4 regions of the Streptomyces sp. G7(2002) genome follow, and region 3 is predicted to be linked to each of the others. Evidence: riboswitches for the same ligand, from Rfam matches in the RefSeq annotation. Region 3 holds a riboswitch; each other region holds the start of a gene.
What was found. A riboswitch is a leader RNA that binds a small molecule or an ion and turns the genes downstream of it on or off. The one in region 3 is predicted to bind cyclic di-AMP.
Positions count from the first base shown of each region.

Region 1: it holds a riboswitch for cyclic di-AMP, as region 3 does, so the genes downstream of both, NUT86_RS30225 (M23 family metallopeptidase) here and NUT86_RS19480 (M23 family metallopeptidase) in region 3, are expected to answer to the same signal.
Region 2: it holds a riboswitch for cyclic di-AMP, as region 3 does, so the genes downstream of both, NUT86_RS25190 (C40 family peptidase) here and NUT86_RS19480 (M23 family metallopeptidase) in region 3, are expected to answer to the same signal.
Region 4: it holds a riboswitch for cyclic di-AMP, as region 3 does, so the genes downstream of both, NUT86_RS16900 (LysM peptidoglycan-binding domain-containing protein) here and NUT86_RS19480 (M23 family metallopeptidase) in region 3, are expected to answer to the same signal.

Region 1 is NZ_CP102609.1:7,085,884-7,089,121, forward strand. It holds gene NUT86_RS30215 (M16 family metallopeptidase) at 1-105, shown strand, start outside; gene NUT86_RS30220 (M16 family metallopeptidase) at 144-1,526, shown strand; cyclic di-AMP (ydaO/yuaA leader) riboswitch at 1,736-1,891, shown strand; gene NUT86_RS30225 (M23 family metallopeptidase) at 1,904-2,704, shown strand; gene NUT86_RS30230 (GntR family transcriptional regulator) at 2,968-3,238, shown strand, end outside.
Region 2 is NZ_CP102609.1:5,915,716-5,918,953, forward strand. It holds gene NUT86_RS25190 (C40 family peptidase) at 27-1,178, opposite strand; cyclic di-AMP (ydaO/yuaA leader) riboswitch at 1,186-1,355, opposite strand; gene pcrA (DNA helicase PcrA) at 1,660-3,238, shown strand, end outside.
Region 3 is NZ_CP102609.1:4,656,381-4,659,618, forward strand. It holds gene NUT86_RS19480 (M23 family metallopeptidase) at 277-1,395, opposite strand; cyclic di-AMP (ydaO/yuaA leader) riboswitch at 1,407-1,561, opposite strand; gene NUT86_RS19485 (DUF2332 domain-containing protein) at 1,847-2,980, shown strand; gene NUT86_RS19490 (PP2C family protein-serine/threonine phosphatase) at 3,096-3,238, opposite strand, start outside.
Region 4 is NZ_CP102609.1:4,089,854-4,093,091, reverse strand. It holds gene NUT86_RS16910 (cytochrome P450 family protein) at 1-150, shown strand, start outside; gene NUT86_RS16905 (LysM peptidoglycan-binding domain-containing protein) at 472-1,488, shown strand; cyclic di-AMP (ydaO/yuaA leader) riboswitch at 1,740-1,910, shown strand; gene NUT86_RS16900 (LysM peptidoglycan-binding domain-containing protein) at 1,918-2,577, shown strand; gene eno (phosphopyruvate hydratase) at 2,909-3,238, shown strand, end outside.

The sequences.
Region 1 (3,238 bases), 2.4 Mb from region 3:
GCGGTCGCCAAGGCCCGGCTGCGCCCCGACAACCGCGCGGCGCTCGTCTACGAGCCCACCGAGCCGTCCGACGCCGACACCGAGGAAGGGGAGGCGGACCAGTGAGCGACGCCACCACCCACGCCGATTCCCCCGTGAGCCCCATGGACTTCCACCCGCAGCCCCAGGGGGGCGCGCCCAAGCCGTGGGCCTTCCCGGCCCCCGAGCGCAGCCAACTGCCCAACGGGCTCACCCTCCTGACCAGCCACCGCCCCGGCCAGCAGGTCGTCGCCGTCGAGATCAACCTCGTCGCGCCGCTGGACGCCGAACCCGAGGGCCTGGACGGTGTCGCCACGATCATGGCGCGTGCGCTGTCCGAGGGCACCGACACGCATGACGCGGAGGAGTTCGCCGCCGAGCTGGAGCGCTGCGGCGCCACCCTGGACGCGCACGCCGACCACCCCGGCGTACGGGTCTCCCTGGAGGTGCCGGCGTCCCGGCTGACCCGTGCGCTCGGCCTGCTCGCCGACGCGCTGCGGGCGCCCGCCTTCCCGGAGAGCGAGGTCGAGCGGCTGGTACGCAACCGCCTCGACGAGATTCCGCACGAGCTCGCCAACCCGGCACGTCGCGCCGCGATGGCACTGTCCAAGGAGCTGTTCCCGGCCACCGCCCGTATGTCGCGGCCCCGGCAGGGCACCGAGGAGACCGTCGCCCGCATTGACGCCGCGGCCGTCCGCGCCTTCTACGACGCCCATGTACGGCCCGCCACGGCCACCGCCGTCATCGTCGGTGACTTCACCGGCGTCGACCTCGGCGCGGCGCTCGCCGACACTCTCGGCGCCTGGAGCGGCTCCACGGCCGAGCCGCTGAAGGCCTCGCCGATCGTCGCCGACGACACCGGCCGGGTGGTGATCGTGGACCGCCCCGGCGCCGTCCAGACGCAGCTGCTCATCGGCCGTATCGGTGCCGACCGGCACGACCGGGTGTGGCCCGCGCAGGTCCTCGGCGCCTATTGCCTGGGCGGCACCCTCACCTCCCGTCTGGACCGCGTGCTGCGGGAGGAGAAGGGCTACACCTACGGGGTGCGCGCCTTCGGCCAGGTGCTCCGCTCCACCGCCCCCACCTCCCCCGAGGGATCCACGGGCGCCGCGCTGCTCGCCATCAGCGGCTCGGTGGACACCGGCTCCACCGTTCCGGCGCTCGAGGACCTGTGGAAGGTGCTGCGCACCCTCGCGGCAGAGGGGCTGACGGACGAGGAGCGGGATGTCGCCGTGCAGAACCTCGTCGGGGTCGCGCCGCTGAAGTACGAGACCGCGGCGGCCGTCGCGGGCACCCTCGCCGACCAGGTGGAGCAGCAGCTCCCGGACGACTTCCAGGCGCAGTTGTACGCCCGCCTTGCGGAGACCGGCACGGTCGAGGCCACCGCGGCGGCGGTCAACGCCTTCCCCGTGGACCGGCTGGTGACGGTCCTGGTGGGCGATGCGGCGCAGATCGCCGAGCCGGTCAAGGCGCTGGGCATCGGTGAGGTGACCGTCGTCAGCGGCTAGCCCCCGTGTGACGGAAGGTCATATGCAGACCGTGCGGCTCCCGTGGTGCTTCTCAGCCACGGGAGCCGCCGTATGTCCGGTTTATTGCGGCTGGTGCCCCGGTTCTTGTGGCATCCCGCACAAAAAAGCGGTTCTGTTTGCCGATTGAAAGTTGCCCCGTTTAGCGTCGGTCCGGCTGTTCGTCACAAGTCCGCCACAACAGTGGCACCGGACAGCCATCGCCGAGTCCCCGTACGGCGCGAGCCAGGGGAGCCGGGGACCCACACGTCCCTTGGGGTGAATCGGACTCCTCTCCGAGGAGTCCGTAGGAGACCTTCCTGCTCCGAACCCGTCAGCTAACCCGGTAGGCGAGAAGGAGGGAAAGGACAAGCCAGCACATGGCGTTCATCCGTGCCACCGGGAAGCACCGTCGCGCGAGCCGTCCCGTTCGGACGACCCGCAACGTCGCCGGCATAGCCACCCTCGCGGCCGGCGGTGTGGTCGCCTCCGTGGCCTCGCCGGCGCTGGCCGCGACGGACGAGGCGCGCCTCCACGACACCGGACTGCAGCAGGCCGTCGTGCTGGGCGACGAGCTCGCCAACCGTGTCGAGGCCCAGGCCGACGCGCAGCAGGCCGACGCCGAGGCCGCCGCGGCGCGGGCGAAGGCCGAGGCCGTCGCCAAGAAGCAGGCCGATGAGGCCAAGCGGCGTGCCGAGGCGGCGAAGAAGAAGGCAAAGGCCGCCCATGAGGCCAAGGTGCGCGCCGCCCGCGACGCGGAGCGCAAGCGCCTCAACGCCTTCGTCGCCCCCATTGGCGACTCCTACGTCTCCACCGCCTACAAGGCCTCCAGTGGCCTGTGGTCCTCCGGCAGCCACACCGGCATCGACTTCCACGCCGCCTCCGGCACCAGCGTCCACGCCGTCGGCTCGGGCACCGTCGTCGAGGCCGGCTGGGGCGGCTCGTACGGCAACAACATCGTGATCAAGATGAACGACGGCACGTACACCCAGTACGGCCACCTGTCGTCGCTCGGTGTCTCGGTCGGCCAGCAGGTCACCCCGGGCCAGCAGATCGGCCTCTCCGGCGCCACCGGCAACGTCACCGGCCCGCACCTGCACTTCGAGGCCCGCACCGGCGCCGACTACGGCTCGGACATCGACCCCGTCGCGTACCTGCGCGGGCACGGCGTCAACGTCTGATTCCCGGCCTCGTCGGCGCCGCCCGTACGGGGGCGTGCGCCCTACGCCGATCGTCCTTCCGGAGCCCCGGTCCCACGGCCGGGGCTCCGGCGTATCCGGATTGCGGTGGGTACGCACCGGATACGCCTGCGGCGCGCGACTTCCGGCCAAAAAATATCCATGAATATCCCGAGGCCATCGGAAAAGCCGTGCCGGTCGAATAGAGTCACGGAAAAGTCGCCGACCGGCGGCGTTTCCAGGGGATTACGGCGGAGGCACGGAAGATGCGAGGCCATATTTCCGCGCATGCGGTGTGCACGGCGATTCGCGACGACATTGTCTCCGGTGCGCTGGCGCCGGGGAGCCGGCTGATCGAGGAGATCCTGGCGGCCCGTTACGGCGTCTCCAGAGTGCCGGTCCGCGAAGCACTGCGCACCTTGCAGTCCGAGGGCTTCGTCACCACCCGCCACCACGCGGGCGCCTGCGTCGCCGAGCCCACCGAGCAGGAGGCCGCCGATCTCCTCGACGTCCGCGCCCTGTTGGAGCCGCTGGGCG
Region 2 (3,238 bases), 1.3 Mb from region 3:
GGTCTTGTGGGGGAGCGGGCCGGGCGTCAGCCCGGGCGGACACTCCCGTAAATCGGCATGTAGTAGATCGACTCCTCCCGGACGTTGGCGCCCGGCTTCGGAGCGTGGACCATCTTCCCGTTGCCTATGTACATGCCGACATGGCTGATGTCGTCATAGAAGAAGACCAGGTCACCGGGCTGCAGATCCTTGGTGGCCACGCGCTGGCCGATCTTGACCTGGTCCCAGGTGGTCCGCGGCAGATCGACGCCCACCGCCTTCCACGCCGCCTGCGTCAGCCCCGAGCAGTCGTAGGAGGCGGGGCCGGTCGCGCCCCAGACATACGGCTTGCCGATCTGGGCGCGGGCGAAGGCGAGCGCCTTTTCACCCTTGGTGGAGGCCGAGTCACCGGCGGAGTCGCCGCCGGTGGAGCCGCCGCCGGTCCGGTCGTCGGACGAGCCGTCGCCGTCCTGCTGCCGCTGGCGCTCCCGCTCCTGCTGCTTGCGCGCCTCCTCCGCGGCCCGGCGCTTGGCCGCCTCCTCCTTCTGGCGCTCCAGCTCCGCCAGCCGCGCCTTCTCCTGGGCGGTCAGCCGGGACAGCAGCTGACGGGCCTCGGCCAGCTTGTCCTGGACGGAGCGCTTGGACTCCTTGAGGGAGGCCTGCGAGGTCTGCAGCCGCTCCAGGCTGCGGGTCGCCTCGGCACGTTGCTTGGCCGCCTTCGCCTGCTGCTCCTGGTAGTCGGTGACGGCCTGCTTCTGCCGGCCGGACAGCCGCTCCATGAGGTGGTTGCGGTCGACGAACTGCTGCGGGTCCTTGGCCAGCATCAGCTGCGCCGTCGGGTTCATGCCGCCGGTGCGGTACTGCGCCGAGGCGAAGGTGCCCAGCAGCCGCCGGGACTGGTTCATCTTCTCGGCGCGCTGTGCCGCGGCGTCGAGCAGGCCGTCCACGGTGTCGCGCTGTTCGTCGGCGCGCTCCTTGACGGCGTTGTACTTCTGGGTGGCCACCTCGGCCTGGTGGTAGAGATCGTCGACCTTCTGCTTGACCTCTTCGACGGTGGGCTTGGGCGCCCTGGGGGCCGCTTCGGCGGACTGCGAGAGCAGGGTGACCGAGGCGAGGGCGGCGGTGGTGAGTCCGGCCGCCGTACGACGGCCTCCGGGTGAGGCGAGAACGCTGGTGCGCGGCTTGCGATGCGACGCCAAGACCGGCAACTCCTTCCGTGGACCGCCTACCGGGTTAGCTGTCGGGTTCGGGCGGTGTCGCTGACGGAAGGCTTGCCCTACGGTCCGGACGTCCACTGGCGACGGCCGTACGGATCGATTCACCCCGGTGGTGCTGGTGGGTCCCCGGCTCCGGGTGCCTGGGGGCAGTGCCGGACTCGGCGTGGCGGCCCGTGCGGACGCTGTCGTCCACGGGGAGGCGGGCTGCCTGAGCGAGGACGTTAGCCAACTCGTGTGGCTCCTGTGAAGGCTGATGTTCGATATGCCCGAAACCTTTTCGTGACCTGAACGCGATGCGGGTGTTGTGCTGCCAGATGTCGGATTCGGGTAGACGAGGCGCCGCCCGATCTGTGACGGCCCCGGACGTCTGACCTGCCGCGGCGCCACGGCCCGCCCCGCGGACGGCCCGCAATCCGCTACTCCGCGGCGGACTGTCAGTGCGGCGGCCTAGACTCGGTGGGCGATGAGCAGCCTCTTTGACGACAGCTTCCTGGCGGACCTCGGCCACAAGGGCGAGGAGGAGCACCCGCCGCCCCCCGAGGACGAGCACGGTCCGGCCCCGGAGGAGATCCCCGCCGACCTCTTCGGCGGGAGGTTCGACGCGCCCGCCCCCAGGGAGTCGTACTACCGCGACGGCGCCGCCCGCCCGCCCGTCGACGCCGCGGCGCTGCTGGAGGGGCTCAACGACGAGCAGAAGGCCGCCGTGGTGCACACCGGCGGCCCGCTGCTGATCGTCGCCGGCGCCGGCTCCGGCAAGACCCGGGTGCTGACCCACCGCATCGCGCATCTGCTCGCCGAGCGCCATGTCCACCCCGGCCAGATCCTCGCGATCACGTTCACCAACAAGGCCGCCGGTGAGATGAAGGAGCGCGTCGAGGAGCTGGTCGGCCCGCGCGCGAACGCCATGTGGGTCTCCACCTTCCACAGCGCCTGCGTCCGCATCCTGCGCCGCGAGTCCAAGAAGCTCGGCTTCACCTCGTCCTTCTCGATCTACGACGCCGCCGATTCCAAGCGCCTGATGGCCCTGGTCTGCCGTGATCTCGATCTGGACCCCAAGCGCTACCCGCCCAAGTCCTTCAGCGCGAAGATCTCCAACCTCAAGAACGAGCTCATCGACGAGGAGACCTTCGCCGGGACGGCGGCCGACGGTTTCGAGAAGACGCTGGCCGAGGCGTACGCGATGTACCAGGCGCGGCTGCGCGAGGCCAACGCCCTGGACTTCGACGACATCATCATGACGACGGTCAATCTGCTCCAGGCCTTCCCGGATGTCGCCGAGCACTACCGCCGCCGCTTCCGCCATGTCCTCGTCGACGAGTACCAGGACACCAACCACGCCCAGTACACCCTCGTCCGCGAGCTGGTCGGCCCCGCCGAATCCGCCGCGGAGCTCTGCGTCGTCGGTGACGCCGACCAGTCGATCTACGCCTTCCGCGGCGCCACGATCCGCAACATCCTCCAGTTCGAGGAGGACTACCCGGACGCGACCACGATCCTGCTGGAGCAGAACTACCGCTCGTCGCAGACGATCCTGTCCGCCGCCAACGCCGTCATCGAGCGCAACGAGAACCGCCGCCCCAAGAACCTCTGGACGGACGCCGGCACCGGCCCCAAGATCACCGGCTATGTCGCCGACACCGAGCACGACGAGGCCCAGTTCGTCGCCGACGAGATCGACCGGCTGACGGACGCCAAGGACGCCAAGGCCGGCGACGTCGCGGTCTTCTACCGCACCAACGCCCAGTCCCGGGTCTTCGAAGAGATCTTCATCCGGGTCGGGCTGCCCTACAAGGTCGTCGGCGGAGTGCGCTTCTACGAGCGCAAGGAGGTCCGCGATGTCCTCGCCTATCTGCGGGTGCTCGCCAACCCCGAGGACACCGTCCCGCTGCGCCGCATCCTGAACGTTCCCAAGCGCGGTATCGGCGACCGCGCCGAGGCGATGATCGACGCCCTGTCGGCGCGCGAGAAGATCACCTTCCCGCAGGCGCTGCGCCGGGTCGACGAGGCCTACGGCATGGCGGCCCGCTCCGCCAACGCCGTCA
Region 3 (3,238 bases):
GTGACAGCGTCGGGGGAAGAGGAGTTATTCCTTCCTCTTCCCCCACGCCCCACGGCAATTCCCGTCAGATGCACACGGGTTGAGCTTTTTGCGCGTGTGCCGAGGGCACCGGTCATGCGCCGAGGCCGGCGAACACGAGCGTGCCAAGGCCGCCGGTCGAGCGCCGACGCCGTCGTTCATGCGCCGAGGCCGCCGGTCACCCGTTGATGCCGCCGTTCATGCGCCGAAGCCGCCGGTCACCCATTGATGCCGTCAGTCACACGCTGATGCAGCCGGTCACACGTTGATCCCGTGATCGCGAAGCCACGGCATCGGGTCGATCGGATCGCCGGCGTCGGGGCGTACCTCCAGGTGGAGGTGGGGGCCGGTGACGTTGCCGGTGGCGCCGACGCGGCCGATGACATCGCCGGTGTTGACCTTGCCGGAGGTCTTCACCATCGAGGAGAGGTGGCAGAACCAGACTTCGGTGCCGTCGTCGAGGGTGAGGACGATGCGGTAGCCGTACGAGCCGGCCCAGCCGGCCTGGGTGATGGTGCCGGAGTGCAGTGCCTTGACGGGAGTGCCGGTCGGCGCGGCGAAGTCCTGTCCGGTGTGGTCCGCGGCCCAGCGGTCGCCGGCCTGGCCGAAACTGGCGGTGAGCGTGTAGGAGGACACGGGGGCGATGAAGCTCTTCGCCAGCTTGGCGAGGCGTTCGGCCTCCGCCTTCTGACGGGCCGCTTCCTCGGCCTTGCGCTTGGCCTCCATCTCGGCCGCCTTCTTGGCTGCTGCGGCCTTTTCGGCCGACTTCTGGTGGGCGGCGGCTTCCGTTGCGGCCTGCTGGACAGCGGCCTGTTCGGCGGTGTCGCGGGCCTCCTGCTCGGCGGCGCCCTGCTGCGCGTCCGCCTGCTGGAGGATGCGGCTGCGCAGCGCCTCACCGGCGCCCGTGCCGCCGCCCGTGTCCGCGCTCGTCTGCGTGGCCCGGGTGAGCGGCCCGGAGGCGGCAGGAGCCGCTTCGGCCGCGGCAGCCGAGGCGGTTTCGGAGTCCTCGTCGGATATCAGCTCGCCGATGCCGGGAAGCGACTTGGCGTCCGGCAGGTTTTCGGAGAGGTCGTCGGCCATCCCGCCGATGTCGGGCATCGAGATCGGCACCGGCGGACGGTCCTCGGCCGAGGCCATTCCGCTCGCGCCGACCGCCGCGATGACTCCGACACCCAGGACGGTGCCGCTGCGGGCGAATCCGCCGCCGCGCTGCTTGGCCACCCGGTGTTTGCCGCGGACGGAACGGGTGGATTCCTCGGTGGGATTCCACTCCTCCCACGGTCCGTCGCCGTCATCGGCACCGGGACCCGGGAAGGCCCCTCGGTCATCGAGCCCGTAGGTGGACGGAGACTCGGGGGCAGGCCTGTTGGACGCCACGGAGGCGCACTCCTTTCCTTCCTTCTCGCCTACCGGGTTAGCTGACGGGTTCGGAGCAGGAAGGTCTCCTACGGGCGCCCGCTGGCGGAGGGCGTCCGATTCACCCCAAGGAAGTGGTTCCCCGGTTCCCTTGGTGCAGTTCGAAGTGCTTGGGGGTGCGTGAAAAGCGCGTGCGGGATTCGGCGTCGGCGCGCGGTGCCGCCTCTTGCGACGGCTGGGACGACCGCGCTGCGTTATCGGACAGTAATAGAGATGGCGACCGAATTCCAAGCGTTCCCACGAATCCTTATCGGCTGAGCACAACCTGTGGCATGGACTTTTTCGGCCACCACGACCACAAACCGGGCGAGTTGACCACCCGGCCCTAAACGATCTCGCGCGGATTGTGTGCCAGTCGTTATGCGGAGGGGTGGCCCTCAATTACGGAGGGTGAGAGCAGTAACGTCGGATCATGGTCGTCAACGTCGGGAACACCGGGAACGCCGGACGTGCTGCCGGTATCGCGTGGGGAGTGGCGGAGCGGTACCGGGAGTTCTCCTGGCGGGAGGCGCGGGGCCGGTCGGACGCGCACGAGGAGCTGAGCGCGCGGATCAGCCAGGACGCGGAGCTCTGCGACCTGCTGTCGGGGTCGCTGCCCGCCGGCAACAAACAGCAGCCGAATCTCCTGCTCGCCGCCGTCCGCTATCTCGACGGCCCGCACGCCGAAATGGGCCCGCGCGGTGAGGCCGCGTACGGGCGCTGGCGCGAGTGGACGATCCGGCACTGGGACGAGGTGCGCGCGGTGATCATGCAGCGCGCCACCCAGACCAACGAACCGGCCCGCTGCGCCACCCTGCTGCCGCTGCTCGCCCGTCTGCCGCAGCCGCTGGCGCTGCTGGAGGCCGGTACGTCCGCGGGACTGTGTCTGCACCCCGACCGCTATCGCTACCGGTACGAGGCCGCCGGCGAGGGCGGGGACGGCCGCCGGACGGTCACCCTCCGGTCCGAGCTGGGGGCGCCGGAGAGCCCGCTGGAGCTCACCTGCCGTACGGGAGGGGCCGCCGACGAGCTGCCCGACCGGATGCCGGAGATCGTGTGGCGGGCCGGCATCGACCTCGACCCGCTCGACCCGGCTGCCGAACCGGACGATCTGCGCTGGCTGCAGGCGCTCGTATGGCCGGGCGACGGGGAGCGTACGGCGCGGCTGTCCGCGGCCGTCGATGCGGTGCGGCCAGCGCCGCGGCCGCGGATGGTGCGCGGCGATCTGCTCGACGAGCTGCCCGCGCTCGCCGCCGAGGCGCCGCCCGAGGCGACGCTGGTCATCTTCCACAGCTCGGTGCTGACCTACCTGCCGCCCGCCCGCCGCGAGGAGTTCGCCCGTCTCGTACGGTCGCTGCTCGACGGACGGCCCGGCGGCGGCCACTGGATCTCCAACGAGCACCACTCCGTACTGCCCTGGATCACCGGCCCCGCACACCGCTCGCCCCGCCCGGAAGACCCGCTGCTGCTGACCCTCGCACTCGACGGGCACCCGGTCGCACTCACCGGCCCGCACGGCCAGAGCCTGCACAGCTTTCCCGGGGCGGCGGACACCCCGGGGAGCTGAGCGCAGCCAGGTATCCGTAACGCCCAGCCCCGGCCCTGTACGCGCGGCCACACCCCTCCGCGGATCCCGCCCCCCATAAGCCGCCACCCCCAAGGCCCCTACAAAACGCCGACGCCTACGCCCCCATAGGACGCTGCACCGCCAGCAGCGCCATATCGTCGGCCGGCGCGCCGCCCGTATGGCGTGCGACGTCCTCGACGACGGTGTCCAGGAGGACGTCCGGGCCGGGGAAGCGGCAGCCGCGCAGTTTGCTCGACG
Region 4 (3,238 bases), 570 kb from region 3:
CTCGAAGGGCAGAGCGCGCTGGCGACCCTGCTGACCCGGCTCCCCGACATCCGTCTTGCCGCGGAACCTGACGATTTGCGCTGGCGTGGCGGGCTCATCATGCGCGGACTGCGTTCACTTCCGGTGGAGTTCACTCCGGAGCGGCCCTGACCAGCGGTAAAGCGCAATGTGACACAGAGTCAACTGCGTGACCTTTACGTGATCCGCACTACACCGACTTGTGACTACTCCTGACCCCGGCTACCTTTCGACCCGACGATCGACAGGCTTCACTCGATCGGTCGAAGCGGTGATGTGGGGGACCGGTGTAACGGTGCCGCTCGCGTGCGTCGGCCGGCCGGAAGCCCCGTCGAGCAGCTCGAAGAGCTCGTCGAAAAACTCAACCGCCGCGCGAAAGGCATCCGCATGCGTTCCGGGAACGGCCGACATCGTCGACCCCGTCAGGCACCGGCCATCTTTGTCACGGCGGGAGTGACCGGCGCAGGCCTCGCCCTGCCGCTGTTCGCCGCGAGCGGTGCACAGGCCGCCGACACCTCGACCTGGGACAAGGTCGCCCAGTGCGAGAGCGGCGGCGTGTGGAGCGCGGCGTCGGGCAACGGCTACTACGGCGGCCTGCAGCTCACCCAGGAGATGTGGGACAACTACGGCGGCTCGTCCTATGCGTCGCGCCCCGACCTCGCCAGCCGCTCCCAGCAGATCGCGGTCGCCGAGTCGATCCTCGACGACCGCGGGCCGGACGCCTGGCCGAGCTGTGCGGTGAACGCCGGGCTGACCGACGACGGCCGGGCACCGGAGGTCGACCCGGGCAGCACCAGCACCCCGGCGCCCGACCCCTCGGACTCCGAGGGCTCCCTCGACCCCTGGGACACCCCCGGTTCGTCCGACTCCCACGACCGTGCGGACTCCGACGGCAGGAACGACGGGCCGAGCGACGAGCCCAGCGACGAGTCGAGCGGTCTGCCGTCCGACGTGACGCCCTCGCCCGACGCCTCGAAGTCCGACGGGCCCGGCGACTCGTCCGCGAGCCCGGAGCCGTCCGACCCGGCGACGCCCGGCGACAGGGGCGACGACCGGGGCGGCGACCGGGACGAGGGCCCGTCGCAGTCCGCCGACCCGTCCGACGAGCCCTCCGCGGACCCGTCCGACGGTGGCAGCCGCACGGACAGCAGCGGCACCCCGCGCGAGGTGCCCGGCAAGGGCAAGCACCGCGGTGAGGCGGGCGACGGGGACGCCGGTGACGGTGACGACGACGGCCGGTCCGCCGGCGGACGGCACGCCTCGCGCGGCGATGACGCGCACCGCACGGGCCCGGCGGCCGACGGCGACTACACGGTGCGCCCGGGTGACAGCCTGTCAGCCATCGCCACGGCCCACCGGCTGCCCGGCGGATGGGCCGAGCTCTACGACCGCAACGAGGGCGTCATCGGCTCCGACGCGGACCTGATCCAGCCCGGTCAGCAGCTCGATCTCGGGCGGAACGCAGGGTAGTTCGGCACCCTTCGCCCTCTTTTGGGAAAGTGAGACAAGGGTCTCGTTGACTGTGGTGGGGTCCGGGCTGCTCAACCCCGGCATACCGGGCCTCACCTGCGAATATGTAACCAACCCGTGATCAAAAACGGTCAACTTGGTTCAGATGGTGGGGTTTGAACCCCAAGGGGATTACTGCTTAACGTCAGGACCGCTCGCCAAAGCGGGCCCTTCGATCACACGCCGAATCCTGCCGGTGGTCGAAGGCACTTGACGCGCAAGCGCCGAAGGCAGGAGCGGGGGACCCAGGATTTGTGCCGGCCCCGCCCGTGAAAACGGGTCAACCGGCTTGGGGTGAAGCCACGTGCGTCCTGCGCACACGGCCGGGCGACTCATCAGTCCGAACCCGACAGCTCACCTCGTAGGCGTCGGTGAGGAAACGAACGAACCATGCTGATCTTCAAGGGCAAGCACCGTCGTCCCTCCAAGGCCGTCCGCGTCGCCACCCTCGCCGGTGTCGCCGGTGCCGCCGTGGCCGTGCCGCTGATGGGCGCCACCTCCGCCTCCGCCGCCTCCGTCGCCACCTGGGACAAGGTCGCCCAGTGCGAGTCCGGCGGCAACTGGTCGATCAACACCGGTAACGGCTACTACGGTGGCCTGCAGTTCTCCAACTCCAGCTGGGCCGCCGCCGGTGGCACCCAGTACGCGCCGCGCGCCGACCTGGCCACCAAGTCCCAGCAGATCGCCGCCGCCGAGAAGCTCCTCGCCATCCAGGGCCCGGGTGCCTGGTCCTGCGCCGGTGCGGGCAACCTGACCTCCGGTGGCCCGGCCGCCGACGTCGACACCTCCGCGCAGACCAAGTCCGCGCCGAAGCAGGAGTCCGCCAAGCCCGAGGCCAAGAAGGCCCCGTCCGCCTCCGAGGACCGTGCCTCGCGGTCCGCCGAGCGCAAGTCCACGGGCGACGGCAACTACACCGTCAAGGCGGGCGACACCCTCGCCAAGATCGCCAAGGCCCACGGCACCGACTGGAAGTCCGTCTACAAGGCGAACAAGTCGGTCATCGGCGGCAACCCGAACCTGATCATCCCCGGTCAGCAGCTCACCGTCTGAGCCGCTTTCTCACCGGGGCACCGGCGGGCTCGAGCGGCGGGCCCCCTTCCTCCGTGAGACCGCCCCGCCACGGCGCGCCCTTCCCCCCCGGCGCGTCGTGGCGGGGCTTCTCGCATCCCGGGCCACGGGCCCGAGGCGCCCCGGCCGGCGGCAGGCCGCTGACCGGCGCTGTTCAGCAACTTTTCCCGTTCAGTGAACAATGTGCCCAAACGTCCCGTGAACTGGGCCTTTGGGCCTGTTTTCGTCCCACGGAGCGGGCCAAGGGCAGGCGGACGCGCCCGGGGCCGTTAGGCTCATGCGCAGAACGCCAGACACCCACGAAGGAGACAACGTGCCGTCGATCGACGTCGTCGTAGCCCGCGAAATTCTCGACTCGCGAGGTAATCCCACGGTCGAGGTCGAGGTCGGCCTCGACGACGGCAGCACCGGCCGTGCCGCCGTCCCGTCCGGCGCCTCCACCGGCGCCTTCGAGGCCATCGAGCTCCGCGACGGCGACCCGAACCGCTACCTGGGCAAGGGTGTGGAGAAGGCCGTCCTGGCCGTCATCGAGCAGATCGGCCCGGAGCTCGTCGGCTACGACGCGACCGAGCAGCGGCTGATCGACCAGGCCATGTTCGACCTGGACGCCACCGACAACAAGGGCTCGCTCGGCGCCAACGCC